Regions from separate parts of the Streptomyces sp. NPDC058773 genome, predicted to be linked through region 2. Evidence: riboswitches for the same ligand, from Rfam matches in the RefSeq annotation. Region 2 holds a riboswitch; each other region holds the start of a gene.
The links. Region 2 has a riboswitch for cyclic di-AMP ahead of ACFW5B_RS04530 (transglycosylase family protein). Riboswitches for the same ligand answer to the same signal wherever they lie in the genome.
Positions count from the first base shown of each region.

Region 1: it holds a riboswitch for cyclic di-AMP, as region 2 does, so the genes downstream of both, ACFW5B_RS19025 (M23 family metallopeptidase) here and ACFW5B_RS04530 (transglycosylase family protein) in region 2, are expected to answer to the same signal.
Region 3: it holds a riboswitch for cyclic di-AMP, as region 2 does, so the genes downstream of both, ACFW5B_RS20235 (NlpC/P60 family protein) here and ACFW5B_RS04530 (transglycosylase family protein) in region 2, are expected to answer to the same signal.

Region 1 covers NZ_JBHYPE010000020.1:18,012-22,384, reverse strand. The annotation lists gene ACFW5B_RS19035 (M16 family metallopeptidase) at 1-662, shown strand, start outside; gene ACFW5B_RS19030 (M16 family metallopeptidase) at 701-2,083, shown strand; cyclic di-AMP (ydaO/yuaA leader) riboswitch at 2,296-2,451, shown strand; gene ACFW5B_RS19025 (M23 family metallopeptidase) at 2,464-3,264, shown strand; gene ACFW5B_RS19020 (GntR family transcriptional regulator) at 3,528-4,217, shown strand.
Region 2 covers NZ_JBHYPE010000003.1:257,318-261,690, reverse strand. The annotation lists gene eno (phosphopyruvate hydratase) at 1-1,193, opposite strand, end outside; gene ACFW5B_RS04530 (transglycosylase family protein) at 1,507-2,160, opposite strand; cyclic di-AMP (ydaO/yuaA leader) riboswitch at 2,168-2,379, opposite strand; gene ACFW5B_RS04525 (transglycosylase family protein) at 2,590-3,612, opposite strand; gene ACFW5B_RS04520 (cytochrome P450) at 3,935-4,373, opposite strand, start outside.
Region 3 covers NZ_JBHYPE010000022.1:58,955-63,327, reverse strand. The annotation lists gene ACFW5B_RS20245 (NlpC/P60 family protein) at 1-298, opposite strand, end outside; gene ACFW5B_RS20240 (hypothetical protein) at 638-991, shown strand; gene ACFW5B_RS20235 (NlpC/P60 family protein) at 1,110-2,255, opposite strand; cyclic di-AMP (ydaO/yuaA leader) riboswitch at 2,263-2,446, opposite strand; gene pcrA (DNA helicase PcrA) at 2,736-4,373, shown strand, end outside.

The DNA.
Region 1 (4,373 bases), on a different contig from region 2:
ACGGCAAGCAGCCGCCCCGCGACGGCACCCTGCCCGACGTCATCGGCGGCCAGCTGCGTGAGGTCATCGAGGAGGAGGTGCCCTCCCGTGCCCTGATGGCGGCCTACCGCCTGCCGCACGACGGCTCCCGTGAGGCGGACGCGGCGGACCTGGCGCTGACCGTTCTGGGCGGCGGCGAGTCCTCCCGCCTGTACAACCGGCTGGTGCGCCGCGACCGCAGCGCCGTCGCCGCCGGCTTCGGCCTGCTGCGGCTGGCCGGGGCCCCCTCGCTGGGCTGGCTGGACGTGAAGACGTCCGGCGGGGTCGAGGTTCCCGACATCGAGCGGGCGGTCGACGAGGAGCTGGCGCGCTTCGCCGCCGAGGGGCCGACCCCGGAAGAGATGGAGCGGGCGCAGGCCCAGCTGGAGCGCGAATGGCTGGACCGGCTGGCCACGGTCAGCGGCCGCGCCGACGAACTGTGCCGCTACGCCGTCCTGTTCGGCGACCCGCAGCTCGCGCTGACCGCCGTGCAGCGCGTCCTGGACATCACCCCCGAGGAGGTGCAGGCCGTCGCCAAGGCCCGGCTGCGCCCCGACAACCGTGCGGTGCTCGTCTACGAGCCCACCGAGCCCACCGAGCCGACCGACGCCGCCGACACCGAGGAAGGGGAGGCGGACCAGTGAGCGACGCCACCACCCACGCCGATTCCCCCGTGAGTGCCATGGACTTCCACCCGCAGCCCCAGGGGGGCGCGCCCAAGCCGTGGGCCTTCCCGGCCCCCGAGCGCAGCCAACTGCCCAACGGGCTCACCCTCCTGACCAGCCACCGCCCCGGCCAGCAGGTCGTCGCCGTCGAGATCAACCTCGTCGCGCCGCTGGACGCCGAGCCCGAGGGCCTGGACGGCGTCGCCACGATCATGGCGCGGGCGCTGTCCGAGGGCACCGACCGGCATGACGCGGAGGAGTTCGCCGCCGAGCTGGAACGCTGCGGCGCCACCCTGGACGCGCACGCCGACCACCCCGGCGTACGGGTCTCCCTCGAGGTGCCGGCGTCCCGGCTGACCCGTGCGCTCGGCCTGCTCGCCGACGCGCTGCGGGCGCCCGCCTTCCCGGAGAGCGAGATCGAGCGGCTGGTCCGCAACCGTCTCGACGAGATTCCGCACGAGCTGGCCAACCCTGCCCGCCGTGCCGCGATGGCGCTGTCCCGGGAGCTGTTCCCGGACACCGCCCGTATGTCGCGGCCCCGGCAGGGCACCGAGGAGACCGTCGCCCGTATCGACGCGGCCGCCGTCCGCGCCTACTACGACGCCCATGTACGGCCCGCCACGGCCACCGCCGTCATCGTCGGTGACTTCACCGGCGTCGACCTCGCCGCGGCGCTCGCCGACACCCTCGGCGCCTGGACCGCCTCCACGGCCGAGCCGCTGAAGGCCGCGCCGATCGTCGCCGACGACAGCGGCCGGGTGGTGATCGTGGACCGCCCCGGCGCCGTCCAGACGCAGCTGCTCATCGGCCGGATCGGGGCCGACCGGCACGACCGGGTGTGGCCCGCGCAGGTCCTCGGCACGTACTGCCTGGGCGGCACCCTCACCTCCCGTCTGGACCGTGTGCTGCGGGAGGAGAAGGGCTACACCTATGGGGTGCGCGCCTTCGGCCAGGTGCTCCGCTCCACCGCCCCCGGCTCCCCCGAGGGGGCCACGGGCGCCGCGCTGCTCGCCATCAGCGGCTCCGTGGACACCGGCTCCACCGGCCCGGCGCTCGAGGACCTGTGGAAGGTGCTGCGCACCCTCGCGGCAGAGGGGCTGACGGACGAGGAGCGGGATGTCGCCGTGCAGAACCTCGTCGGAGTCGCGCCCCTGAAGTACGAGACCGCGGCGGCCGTCGCCGGCACCCTCGCCGACCAGGTGGAGCAGCAGCTCCCGGACGACTTCCAGGCGCAGTTGTACGCCCGGCTCGCGGAGACCGGTACGGTCGAGGCCACCGCGGCGGCGGTCAGCGCCTTCCCCGTCGACCGGCTGGTGACGGTCCTGGTGGGCGACGCGGCGCAGATCGCCGAGCCGGTCAAGGCGCTGGGCATCGGTGAGGTGACCGTCGTCAGCGGCTGATCCCCGCCGTATGACGGACGGTCATATGCCGACATGGCGGCTCCCGTGGCACTGGTTCGTCACGGGAGCCGCCGTATGTCCGGTTTATCTCGGCTGGTGCACCGGTTCTTGTGGCATCCCGCACAAAAAACCGGTTCTGTTTGCCGATTGAAAGTTGCCCCGTTTAGCGTCGGTCCGGCTGTTCGTCACAAGTCCGCCACAACAGTGGCACCGGGCAGTCATCGCCGAGTCCCCGGACGGCGCGAGCCAGGGGAGCCGGGGACCCATATGTCCCGTGGGGTGAATCGGGCTCCTCTCCGAGGAGGCCGTAGGAGACCTTCCTGCTCCGAACCCGTCAGCTAACCCGGTAGGCGAGAAGGAGGGAAAGGACCAGCCAGCACATGGCGTTCATCCGTGCCACCGGGAAGCACCGCCGCACGAGCCGTCCCGTTCGGACGACCCGCAACATCGCCGGCATAGCCACCATCGCGGCCGGTGGTGTGGTTGCGTCCGTGGCCTCGCCGGCGCTGGCCGCGACGGAGGAGGCGGCCGCCCACGACACCGGGCTGCAGCAGGCTGTCGTGATCGGTGACGAGCTCGCCAACCGTGTCGAGGCGCAGGCCGACGCGCAGCAGGCCGAAGCCGAGGTCGCCGCGGCGCGGGCGAAGGCCGAGGCCGTCGCCAAGAAGCAGGCCGACGAGGCCAAGCGGCGCGCCGAGGCGGCGAAGAAGAAGGCCAAGGCCGCCCACGAGGCCAAGGTCCGGGCCGCCCGCGAGGCGGAGCGCAAGCGCCTCAACGCCTTCGTCGCCCCCATTGCCGACTCCTACGTCTCCACCGCCTACAAGGCCTCCAGCGGCCTGTGGTCCTCCGGCAGCCACACCGGCATCGACTTCCACGCCGCCTCCGGCACCAGCGTCCACGCGGTCGGCTCGGGCACTGTCGTCGAGGCCGGCTGGGGCGGTTCGTACGGCAACAACATCGTGATCAAGATGAACGACGGCACGTACACCCAGTACGGCCACCTGTCGTCGATCGGCGTCTCGGTCGGCGAGAAGGTCACCCCGGGCCGGCAGATCGGCCTCTCCGGCGCCACCGGCAACGTCACCGGCCCGCACCTGCACTTCGAGGCCCGCACCGGCCCCGACTACGGATCGGACATCGACCCGATCGCGTACCTGCGCGGGCACGGCGTCAACGTCTGATCCCCCTCTCGCCGGTGCCGCGCCCCGCAGGGCCCCGCGCCGCACGCCGAGCGTCCTTCCCGAGCCCCGGTCCCCCGGCCGGGGCTTCGGCGTATCCGGGACCGGTGGGTCCGCACCGGGTGGCGCCGGTGGCCCGCGACTTCCGGCCAAAAAATATCCCTGAATAACCCCGCGCCGTCGGAAAAGCCGGGCCGGTCGAATAGAGTCACGGAAAAGTCGCCGACCGGCGGCGCTTCCAGGGGATTACGGCGGAGGCTCGGAAGATGCGAGGCCATATTTCCGCGCATGCGGTGTGCACGGCGATTCGCGACGACATTGTCTCCGGTGCGCTGGCGCCGGGGAGCCGGCTGATCGAGGAGATCCTGGCGGCCCGTTACGGCGTCTCCAGGGTGCCGGTCCGTGAAGCACTGCGCACCCTGCAGTCCGAGGGCTTCGTCACCACCCGCCACCACGCGGGCGCCTGCGTCGCCGAGCCCACCGAGCAGGAGGCCGCCGATCTCCTGGACATCCGCGCCCTGTTGGAGCCGCTGGGCGCCGCCCGCGCGGCCACCCGCCGCAGCCCGGCCCACCTCAAGGTGCTCCGCGGCCTCGTACGGCTCGGCCGCGAGCGGGCCCGGCACGGCAACCTCGCGGATCTGCGCCAACTGGACGACTGGTTCCACGAAACGCTTGCCCAGGCGGTCGGCAGTCCCAGCCTGACGGCGCTGCTGACCCAGCTGCGGCGCAAGATCGAGTGGATGTACGCGGTGGAACCGCCGTCCCGGGCCGGTGAGTCCTGGGACGAACACGGCGCGGTGCTGGACGCGGTGGCCCGGGGAGACGCGGAACGGGCGCGCGCCCTGATGGCGGCTCATGTCGAGCGCTCGCTCCCGGTCCACCGGCTGCGGCGCCCCGCCGGGACCGAGGTGAGGGATCCGAAACCGCCCGTCAATACGGCACGCGCCCTCCCTTAACAATCGCCCCGTATACAAAGAATTGCAAAGAAGCGCAAAGAAATGCGGAATGGACTGTGGCGGTGTGCCGGTACCTGATTCGCTCCGCGGCTGCATTTGGCATGCCTTTTTACCGCACCGTGTGCGCTCATTGGTCTGCCCTTTTCCTGACGTGTC
Region 2 (4,373 bases):
TTGATCTGGCCGCAGTTGGTGGCGACGGCGAGGTCGGCGATGGTGACGTCCTCGGTCTCACCGGAGCGGTGCGACATCATGCACTTGAAGCCGTTGCGCTGGGCCAGCTCGACGGCGTCCAGGGTCTCGGTCAGCGAGCCGATCTGGTTGACCTTCACCAGCAGCGCGTTGGCGGAGCCCTCCTCGATGCCGCGGGCGAGGCGCTCGGGGTTGGTGACGAACAGGTCGTCGCCGACGAGCTGGACCTTGGCGCCGAGCTTGTCGGTGATGACCTTCCAGCCGGCCCAGTCGTCCTCGAACAGCGGGTCCTCGATGGAGACGAGCGGGTAGGCCGCGACCAGCTCCTCGTAGTACTCGGTCATCTCGGCGGCCGAGCGGTCCTTGCCCTCGAACTGGTACTTGCCGTCCTTGTAGAACTCGGAGGCGGCGACGTCCAGCGCGAGCGCGATGTCCTGGCCGGGGGCGTAACCGGCCTGCTTGATGGCCTCCAGGATGAGGTCGAGGGCCTCACGGTTGGAGCCCAGGTTCGGGGCGAAGCCGCCCTCGTCACCGAGACCGGTGGACAGGCCGCGCTCCTTCAGGACCTTCTTGAGGGTGTGGTAGACCTCGGTGCCCCAGCGCAGCGCCTCGGAGAAGGACTCCGCGCCGATCGGGGCGATCATGAACTCCTGGATGTCCACGTTGGAGTCGGCGTGCGAGCCGCCGTTCAGGATGTTCATCATCGGGACGGGCAGCACGTGCGCGTTCGGGCCGCCCAGGTAGCGGAACAGCGGCAGGTCGCTGGCCTCGGAAGCGGCGTGCGCGACGGCGAGGGAGACGCCGAGGATGGCGTTGGCGCCCAGCGAGCCCTTGTTGTCGGTGGCGTCCAGGTCGAACATGGCCTGGTCGATCAGCCGCTGCTCGGTCGCGTCGTAGCCGACGAGCTCCGGGCCGATCTGCTCGATGACGGCCAGGACGGCCTTCTCCACACCCTTGCCCAGGTAGCGGTTCGGGTCGCCGTCACGGAGCTCGATGGCCTCGAAGGCGCCGGTGGAGGCACCGGACGGCACGGCGGCACGGCCCGTGCTGCCGTCGTCGAGGCCGACCTCGACCTCGACCGTGGGATTACCTCGCGAGTCGAGAATTTCGCGGGCTACGACGACGTCGATCGACGGCACGTTGTCTCCTTCGTGGGTGTCTGGCGTTCTGCGCATGAGCCTAACGGCCCCGGGCTCGTCCGCCTGCCCTTGGCCCGCTCCGTGGGACGGAAGGCCCCGGAAAACTTACCGAAGTCCCAGTTCACGGGACCTTTCGGCACATTGTTCGCCGAACGGGAAAAGGCGCTGAACCGCAACCGGTTTGCGGCGGGTGTCCGGCCCGGGGGCGCGGGCGTGCGGGCGGGCGCGCGGCCGGGGAAGCGAGAAGCCCCGCCACGGCGCGCAGGGGAAGGGCGCGCCGTGGCGGGGCGGTCTCACGGTGAGGGAGGGGCCCGCCGCTCGGGCCCCGGAGCCCCGCTGGGCGGGTGGCTCAGACCGTGAGGTGCTGACCGGGGATGATCAGGTTCGGGTTGCCGCCGATGACCGACTTGTTGGCCTTGTAGACGGACTTCCAGTCGGTGCCGTGGGCCTTGGCTATCTTGGCGAGGGTGTCGCCCGCCTTGACGGTGTAGTTGCCGTGGCCGGTGGACTTGCGCTCGGTGGAGCGCGAGGCGCGGTCCTCGGACGGGGCCTTCTTGACCTCGGGCTTGGCCGACTCCTGCTTGGGCGCGGACTTGGTCTGCGCGGAGGTGTCGACGTCGGCGGCCGGGCCGCCGGCGGTCAGGTTGCCCGCCCCGGCGCAGGACCAGGCGCCCGGGCCCTGGATGGCGAGGAGCTTCTCGGCGGCGGCGATCTGCTGGGACTTGGTGGCCAGGTCGGCGCGCGGCGCGTACTGGGTGCCACCGGCGGCGGCCCAGCTGGAGTTGGAGAACTGCAGGCCACCGTAGTAGCCGTTACCGGTGTTGATCGACCAGTTGCCGCCGGACTCGCACTGGGCGACCTTGTCCCAGGTGGCGACGGTGGCGGCGGAGGCGGAGGTGGCACCCATCATCGGGACGGCCACGGCGGCACCGGCGACACCGGCCAGGGTGGCGACGCGGACGGCCTTGGAGGGACGACGGTGCTTGCCTTTGAAGATCAGCATGGTTCGTTCGTTTCCTCACCGACGCCTGCGAGGTGAGCTGTCGGGTTCGGACTGATGAGTCGCCCGGCCGTGTGCGCGGCGCGCACGTGGCTTCACCCCAAGCCGGTTGACCCGCTTTCACGGGCGGGGCCGGCACGTACCTTGGGTCCCCCGCTCCTGCCTTCGGCGCTTGCGCGTCAAGTGCCTCCGACCACCGGCAGGATTCGGCGTGTGATCGAAGGGCCCGCTTTGGCGAGCGGTCCTGACGTTAAGCAGTAATCCCCTTGGGGTTCAAACCCCACCTTCTGAACCGAGTTGCCCGATTTTGAAGGCGGTTTGGTCACGAAATCGCAGGTGGGGCCCGGTATGCCGGGGTTGGGCACACCGAGCCCCACAGAAGTCAACGAGACCCTTGTCTCACTTTCCCAAAAGAGGGCGAAGGAGGGCGAATTACCCTGCGTTCCGCCCGAGGTCGAGCTGCTGACCGGGCTGGATCAGGTCCGCGTCGGAGCCGATGACGCCCTCGTTGCGGTCGTAGAGCGCGTGCCAGCCGCCGGACAGCCGGTGCGCCGTGGCGATGGCTGACAGGCTGTCACCCGGGCGCACGGTGTAGTCCCCGCCGGCCGCCGGGCCCGTACGGTGCGCGTCGTCGCCGCGCGAGGCGTGCAGGCCCCCGGCCGACCGGCCGGCGCCGTCGTCCCCGGCGCGCTCGTCGCCCCCGTCTCCCGCCGGACCGCGGTGCTTGCCCTTGGCGGGCACGTCACGCGGGGTGCCGCTGCTGTCCGTACGGCTGCCGTCCCCGGACGGGTCGGCGGCGGGGTCGTCGGACGGGTCCTCCGACGGGTTCTCGGCGGACGGGTCCTCGGCGGACGGGTCATCGGACGGGCCGGTGGACCTCGACGGCTCGTCGTCCCGGTCGCCTGGCGCCGCCGGGCCGGACGATTCCCGCTCCTTGGACTGGTCGCGCTTCCCGGAGTCCGAGGCGTCGGGCGAGGGGGTGGCGTCGGGCCGGCCGCCCGGCTCGTCCTGCCTGCCGGACGAGCCCTCGTCGTCGTGGGAATCGGACGAGCCGGGGGTGTCCCAGGGATCGAGGGAGCCCCCGGCGTCCGACGGGTCGGGCGCCGGGGTGCTGGTGCTGCCCGGGTCGACCTCGGGCGCGCGGCCGTCGTCGGTCAGCCCGGCGTTGACCGCACAGCTGGGCCAGGTGTCCGGCCCGCGGTCGTCGAGGATCGACTCGGCGACCGCGATCTGCTGGGAGCGGCTGGCGAGGTCGGGGCGCGACGCATAGGACGTGCCGCCGTAGTTGTCCCACATCTCCTGGGTGAGCTGCAGGCCGCCGTAGTAGCCGTTGCCCGACGCCGCGCTCCACATGCCGCCGCTCTCGCACTGGGCGACCTTGTCCCAGGTCGCGGTGTCGGCGGCGTGTGCACCGGTCGCGCCGAGCAGGGGCAGGGCGAAGCCGGCGCCGGTCACTCCCGCCGTGACAAAGATGGCCGGTGCCTGACGGGGGCGACGATGTCGGCCGTTCCCGGAACGCATGCGGATGCCTTTCGCGCGGCGGTTGAGTTGTTGCGACGAGCTCGTCGAGAGCTGCTCGACGGGTCTCCGGCCGGCCGACGCACGCGAGCGGCGCCGTTACACCGGCCCCCCACATCACCGCTTCGGCCGATCGAGTGAAACCTGTCGATCGTCGGGTCGAAAGGTAGCCGGGGTCACGGGTAGTCACAAGTCGATGTAGCGCGGATCACGTAAAGGTCACGCACTTGACTCTGCGTCACATATGCTTCGTCGCTGGTCAGGGCCGCTCCGGAGAGAACTCCACAGGAAGCGAACGCAATCCGCGCATGATGAGCCCGCCGCGCCAGCGCAAATCATCAGGTTCCGCCGCAAGCCGGATGTCCGGGAGCCGGGTCAGCAGGGTCGCCAGCGCGGTCTGTCCTTCGAGCCGGGCGAGCGGCGCCCCCAGGCAGTAGTGGATGCCGTGTCCGTAGCCCAGGTGCTGGTTGTCACGCCGGGTCAGATCGAGCACGTCCGGCTCGGGGAAGCGGGCCGGGTCTCGGTCGGCGGCGGCCAGCACCACCAGGACCGGGTCCCCCGCGGCGATCCGCTGCCCGCCGAGCGTCAGCTCCTCGGTCGCGAACCGCCAGGTGGCCAGCTCCACGGGGCCGTCGTAGCGGAGCAGTTCCTCGATGCCGGTGGTCAGCAGCTCGGTGTCGCCCGCCTCGATCGACTTC
Region 3 (4,373 bases), on a different contig from region 2:
CGGCCTCGTCCTGCAGCCTGCTCAGCTCCTGTCGTGCGGTGTCGGCGGATTCCTTCGCGCCGTTGTAGCTCTGCGTGGCCACCTCTGCCTCCTGGTACAGCGCGTCGACCCGGTCCTTGACCTGGGCGGGGGTGGGCCGGGGTGCGGCCTGGGCGGTGCCGTCGAGACCGGCGGCGGTGGCGGTGGCGGCACCGGCCAGGGCCAGGGTGGCGGCCGTACGGGCGGTGCGCGCGCGGCGCGAGCCACCGCCGGTGAGCGAGGCGAGCGGATGCTGCCGGGGCTTGCGGTGCGAGGCCACGGTGGCCGTTCCTTTCCTTCCTTGCACGCCGTTCGGGCCCGGCGGCGGTCCGTCACGGGGGCAACGGACCGCCGCCGTACCTCTCGGCGGGACGGCCGACGGAACGCCGGTGGGAGACCGGCGAGGCGGGGAGTCGGCCGCCTGGAGGAGGACGCTAAGCCCGGGTGTCTCGGTAATGGGTCGGCTTGCCCGGCATTGTTCGCTTTCGACCGCGACAGGTGCGCGGGTGACCGCGGCATCGTGACCGTACGGCCCGGGAGTGGTCTGGCCTGACCGAAGCGGCGATAGTGGGCGCCCTGCCCGAAGCGTCGTGCTATACGGGGACTACGATCCAGCACTATGGACGTAGTAACCAATATCTTCGTCGGCCTGCACATCATCGGCATCGCCTCCCTGCTGGGCGGCTTTCTGACCCAGATGAAGGCGATGAGCGCGGGCACCGCCCGCTTCGTGCCGGCCATGCTGCACGGCGCGCTGACGATGCTGGTCACCGGCATCGTGCTGGTCGGCCTCAACCAGGCCCAGGACCACCCGCTCAACAACATCAAGCTCGGCATCAAGATGGCCGTACTGGTGGTGATCCTGGCGCTGGTCTACGTCAAGCGGGACGAGGAGACCGTCGACAAGGCGGTCTTCGGCGCGGTCGGCGGTCTGACCGTCGCCAACATCTTCATCGCGGTGCTCTGGACCTGACGAGCGCCTCCATACAGCACACCGCGCGGTCCACCCCTCCGGATTCGGAGGCGGCGGCCGCGCGGTGGCGTGTGGGGGGTGACCGTGGGGGGTGGTCTGGTGGGGGAGCGGGTGGGCGTCAGCCCGGACGGACGCTCCCGTAGATCGGCATGTAGTAGATCGACTCCTCCCGGACGTTGGCGCCCGGCTTCGGAGCGTGCACCATCTTCCCGTCGCCTATGTACATGCCGACGTGGCTGATGTCGTCATAGAAGAACACCAGGTCGCCGGGCTGCAGATCCTTGGTGGCCACCCGCTGGCCGACCTTGATCTGGTCCCAGGTCGTACGCGGCAGATCGACGCCCGCCGCCTTCCACGCGGCCTGGGTCAGCCCCGAGCAGTCGTAGGAGGCGGGCCCGGTCGCGCCCCAGACGTACGGCTTGCCGATCTGGGCGCGGGCGAAGGCGAGCGCCTTCTCGCCCTTGGTGGAGGCCGAATCGCCGGTCGAGCCGCCGGTGGACCCGCCCGTGGACCCGCCGGTCGAGCCGCTGCCGTCCTGCTGCCGCTGGCGCTCCCGCTCCTGCTGCTTGCGCGCCTCCTCGGCGGCCCGGCGCTTGGCCGCCGCCTCCTTCTGGCGCTCCAGCTCCGCCAGCCGCGCCTTCTCCTGGGCGGTCAGCCGGGACAGCAGCTGCCGGGCCTCGGCCAGCTTGCCCTGGACGGAGGCCTTGGACTCCTTGAGGGAGGCCTGCGACTGCTGCAGCTTCTCCAGGCTGCGGGTCGCCTCGGCACGCTGCCGGGTGGCCGCCGCCTGCTGCTCCTGGTAGTCCGTGACGGCCTGCTTCTGCCGCCCGGTCAGCCGCTCCATGAGGTTGTTGCGGTCGACGAACTGCTGCGGGTCCTTGGCGAGCATCAGCTGTGCCGTCGGGTTGACGCCGCCGGTGCGGTACTGCGCCGAGGCGAAGGTGCCCAGCCGGCGCCGGGACTCGTTCATCTTCTCGGCGCGCTCGGCGGAGGCGTTCAGCAGGTCGTCCACGGTGCCGCGCTGTTCGGCGGCGCGCTCCTTGGCGGCGTTGTACTTCTGGGTGGCCACCTCGGCCTGGTGGTAGAGGTTGTCGACCTTCTCCTTGACCTCTTCGATGGTCGGCTTGGGTGCCCTGGGGGCCGCGTCGGCCGACTGCGAGAGCAGGGTGACCGAAGCGAGAGCGGCGCTGGTGAGCCCGGCCGCGGTACGACGGCCTGTCGGCGAGGCGAGAACGCTGGTGCGCGGCTTGCGATGCGACGCCAAGACCGGCAACTCCTTCCGTGGACCGCCTACCGGGTTAGCTGTCGGGTTCGGGCGGTGTCACTGACGGAAGGCTTGCCCTACGGTCCGGACGTCCACTGGCGACGGCCGTACGGATCGATTCACCCCGGTGGTGCTGATGGGTCCCCGGCTCCGGGTGCCTGGGGCAGGGCCGGACTCGGCGTCGGCGGCCCGTGCGAACCTGTCGTCCGCGGGGAGGCGGGCTGCCTGAGCGAGGACGTTAGCCAACTCGTGTGGCTTCTGTGAAGGCTGATGTTCGATATGCCCGAAACCTTTTCGTGACCTGAACGCGATGCGGGGCTGGTTGTGGCAGATGTCGGATTCGGGTAGACGAGGCGCCGCCCTTTCGGGCTGTGGTTGCGGCCGTCCCGCCCCTGCCGCTCCGGTGCCCGCCCCACAGGCGGCCCGCATTCGGCGACTCCGCGGCGGACTGTCAGTGCGGCGGCCTAGACTCGGTGGGCGATGAGCAGCCTCTTTGACGACAGCTTCCTGGCGGACCTCGGCCACAAGGGCGAGGAGGAACACCCCCCGCCTCCCGAGGACGAACACGGCCCGGCCCCGGAGGAGATCCCCGCCGACCTCTTCGGCGGGCGTTTCGACGCGCCCGCGCCCAGGGAGCCGTACTACCGCGATGGCGCCGCCCGCCCGGCCGTCGACGCCGCGGCGCTGCTGGAGGGGCTCAACGACCAGCAGAAAGCCGCCGTGGTGCACACCGGCGGCCCGCTGCTGATCGTCGCCGGCGCCGGCTCCGGCAAGACCCGGGTGCTCACCCACCGCATCGCGCATCTGCTCGCCGAGCGCCATGTCCACCCCGGCCAGATCCTCGCGATCACGTTCACCAACAAGGCCGCCGGTGAGATGAAGGAGCGCGTGGAGGACCTGGTCGGCCCGCGGGCCAACGCCATGTGGGTCTCCACCTTCCACAGCGCCTGCGTCCGCATCCTGCGCCGCGAGTCCAAGAAGCTGGGCTTCACGTCCTCGTTCTCGATCTACGACGCCGCCGACTCCAAGCGCCTGATGGCCCTGGTCTGCCGCGACCTCGACCTGGACCCCAAGCGCTACCCGCCCAAGTCCTTCAGCGCGAAGATCTCCAACCTCAAGAACGAGCTCATCGACGAGGAGACCTTCGCGGGCACGGCGGCCGATGGCTTTGAGAAGACGCTGGCCGAGGCGTACGCGATGTACCAGGCGCGGCTGCGCGAGGCCAACGCGCTGGACTTCGACGACATCATCATGACGACGGTCAATCTGCTCCAGGCCTTCCCGGACGTCGCCGAGCACTACCGCCGCCGCTTCCGCCATGTCCTCGTCGACGAGTACCAGGACACCAACCACGCCCAGTACACCCTCGTACGCGAACTGGTGGGCCCCGCCGAGACCGCCGCCGAGCTCTGCGTCGTCGGTGACGCCGACCAGTCGATCTACGCCTTCCGCGGCGCCACGATCCGTAACATCCTCCAGTTCGAGGAGGACTACCCGGACGCGACCACGATCCTGCTGGAGCAGAACTACCGCTCGTCGCAGACGATCCTGTCCGCCGCCAACGCCGTCATCGAGCGCAACGAGAACCGCCGCCCCAAGAACCTCTGGACGGACGCCGGCGCCGGCCCCAAGATCACCGGCTATGTCGCCGACACCGAGCACGACGAGGCCCAGTTCGTCGCCGACGAGATCGACCGGCTGACCGACACCGGCGACGCCAAGGCCGGCGATGTCGCGGTCTTCTACCGCACCAACGCCCAGTCCCGGGTCTTCGAAGAGATCTTCATCCGGGTCGGGCTGCCCTACAAGGTCGTCGGTGGTGTGCGCTTCTACGAGCGCAAGGAGGTCCGCGACGTCCTCGCCTATCTGCGGGTGCTCGCCAACCCCGAGGACACCGTCCCGCTCCGCCGCATCCTGAACGTGCCCAAGCGCGGTATCGGCGACCGCGCCGAGGCGATGATCGAAGCCCTGTCGGCGCGCGAGAAGATCACCTTCCCGCAGGCGCTGCGCCGGGTCGACGAGGCCTACGGCATGGCGGCCCGCTCCACGAACGCCGTCAAGCGCTTCAACGTCCTCATGGAGGAGCTGCGGACCATCGTCGAGTCCGGCGCCGGCCCC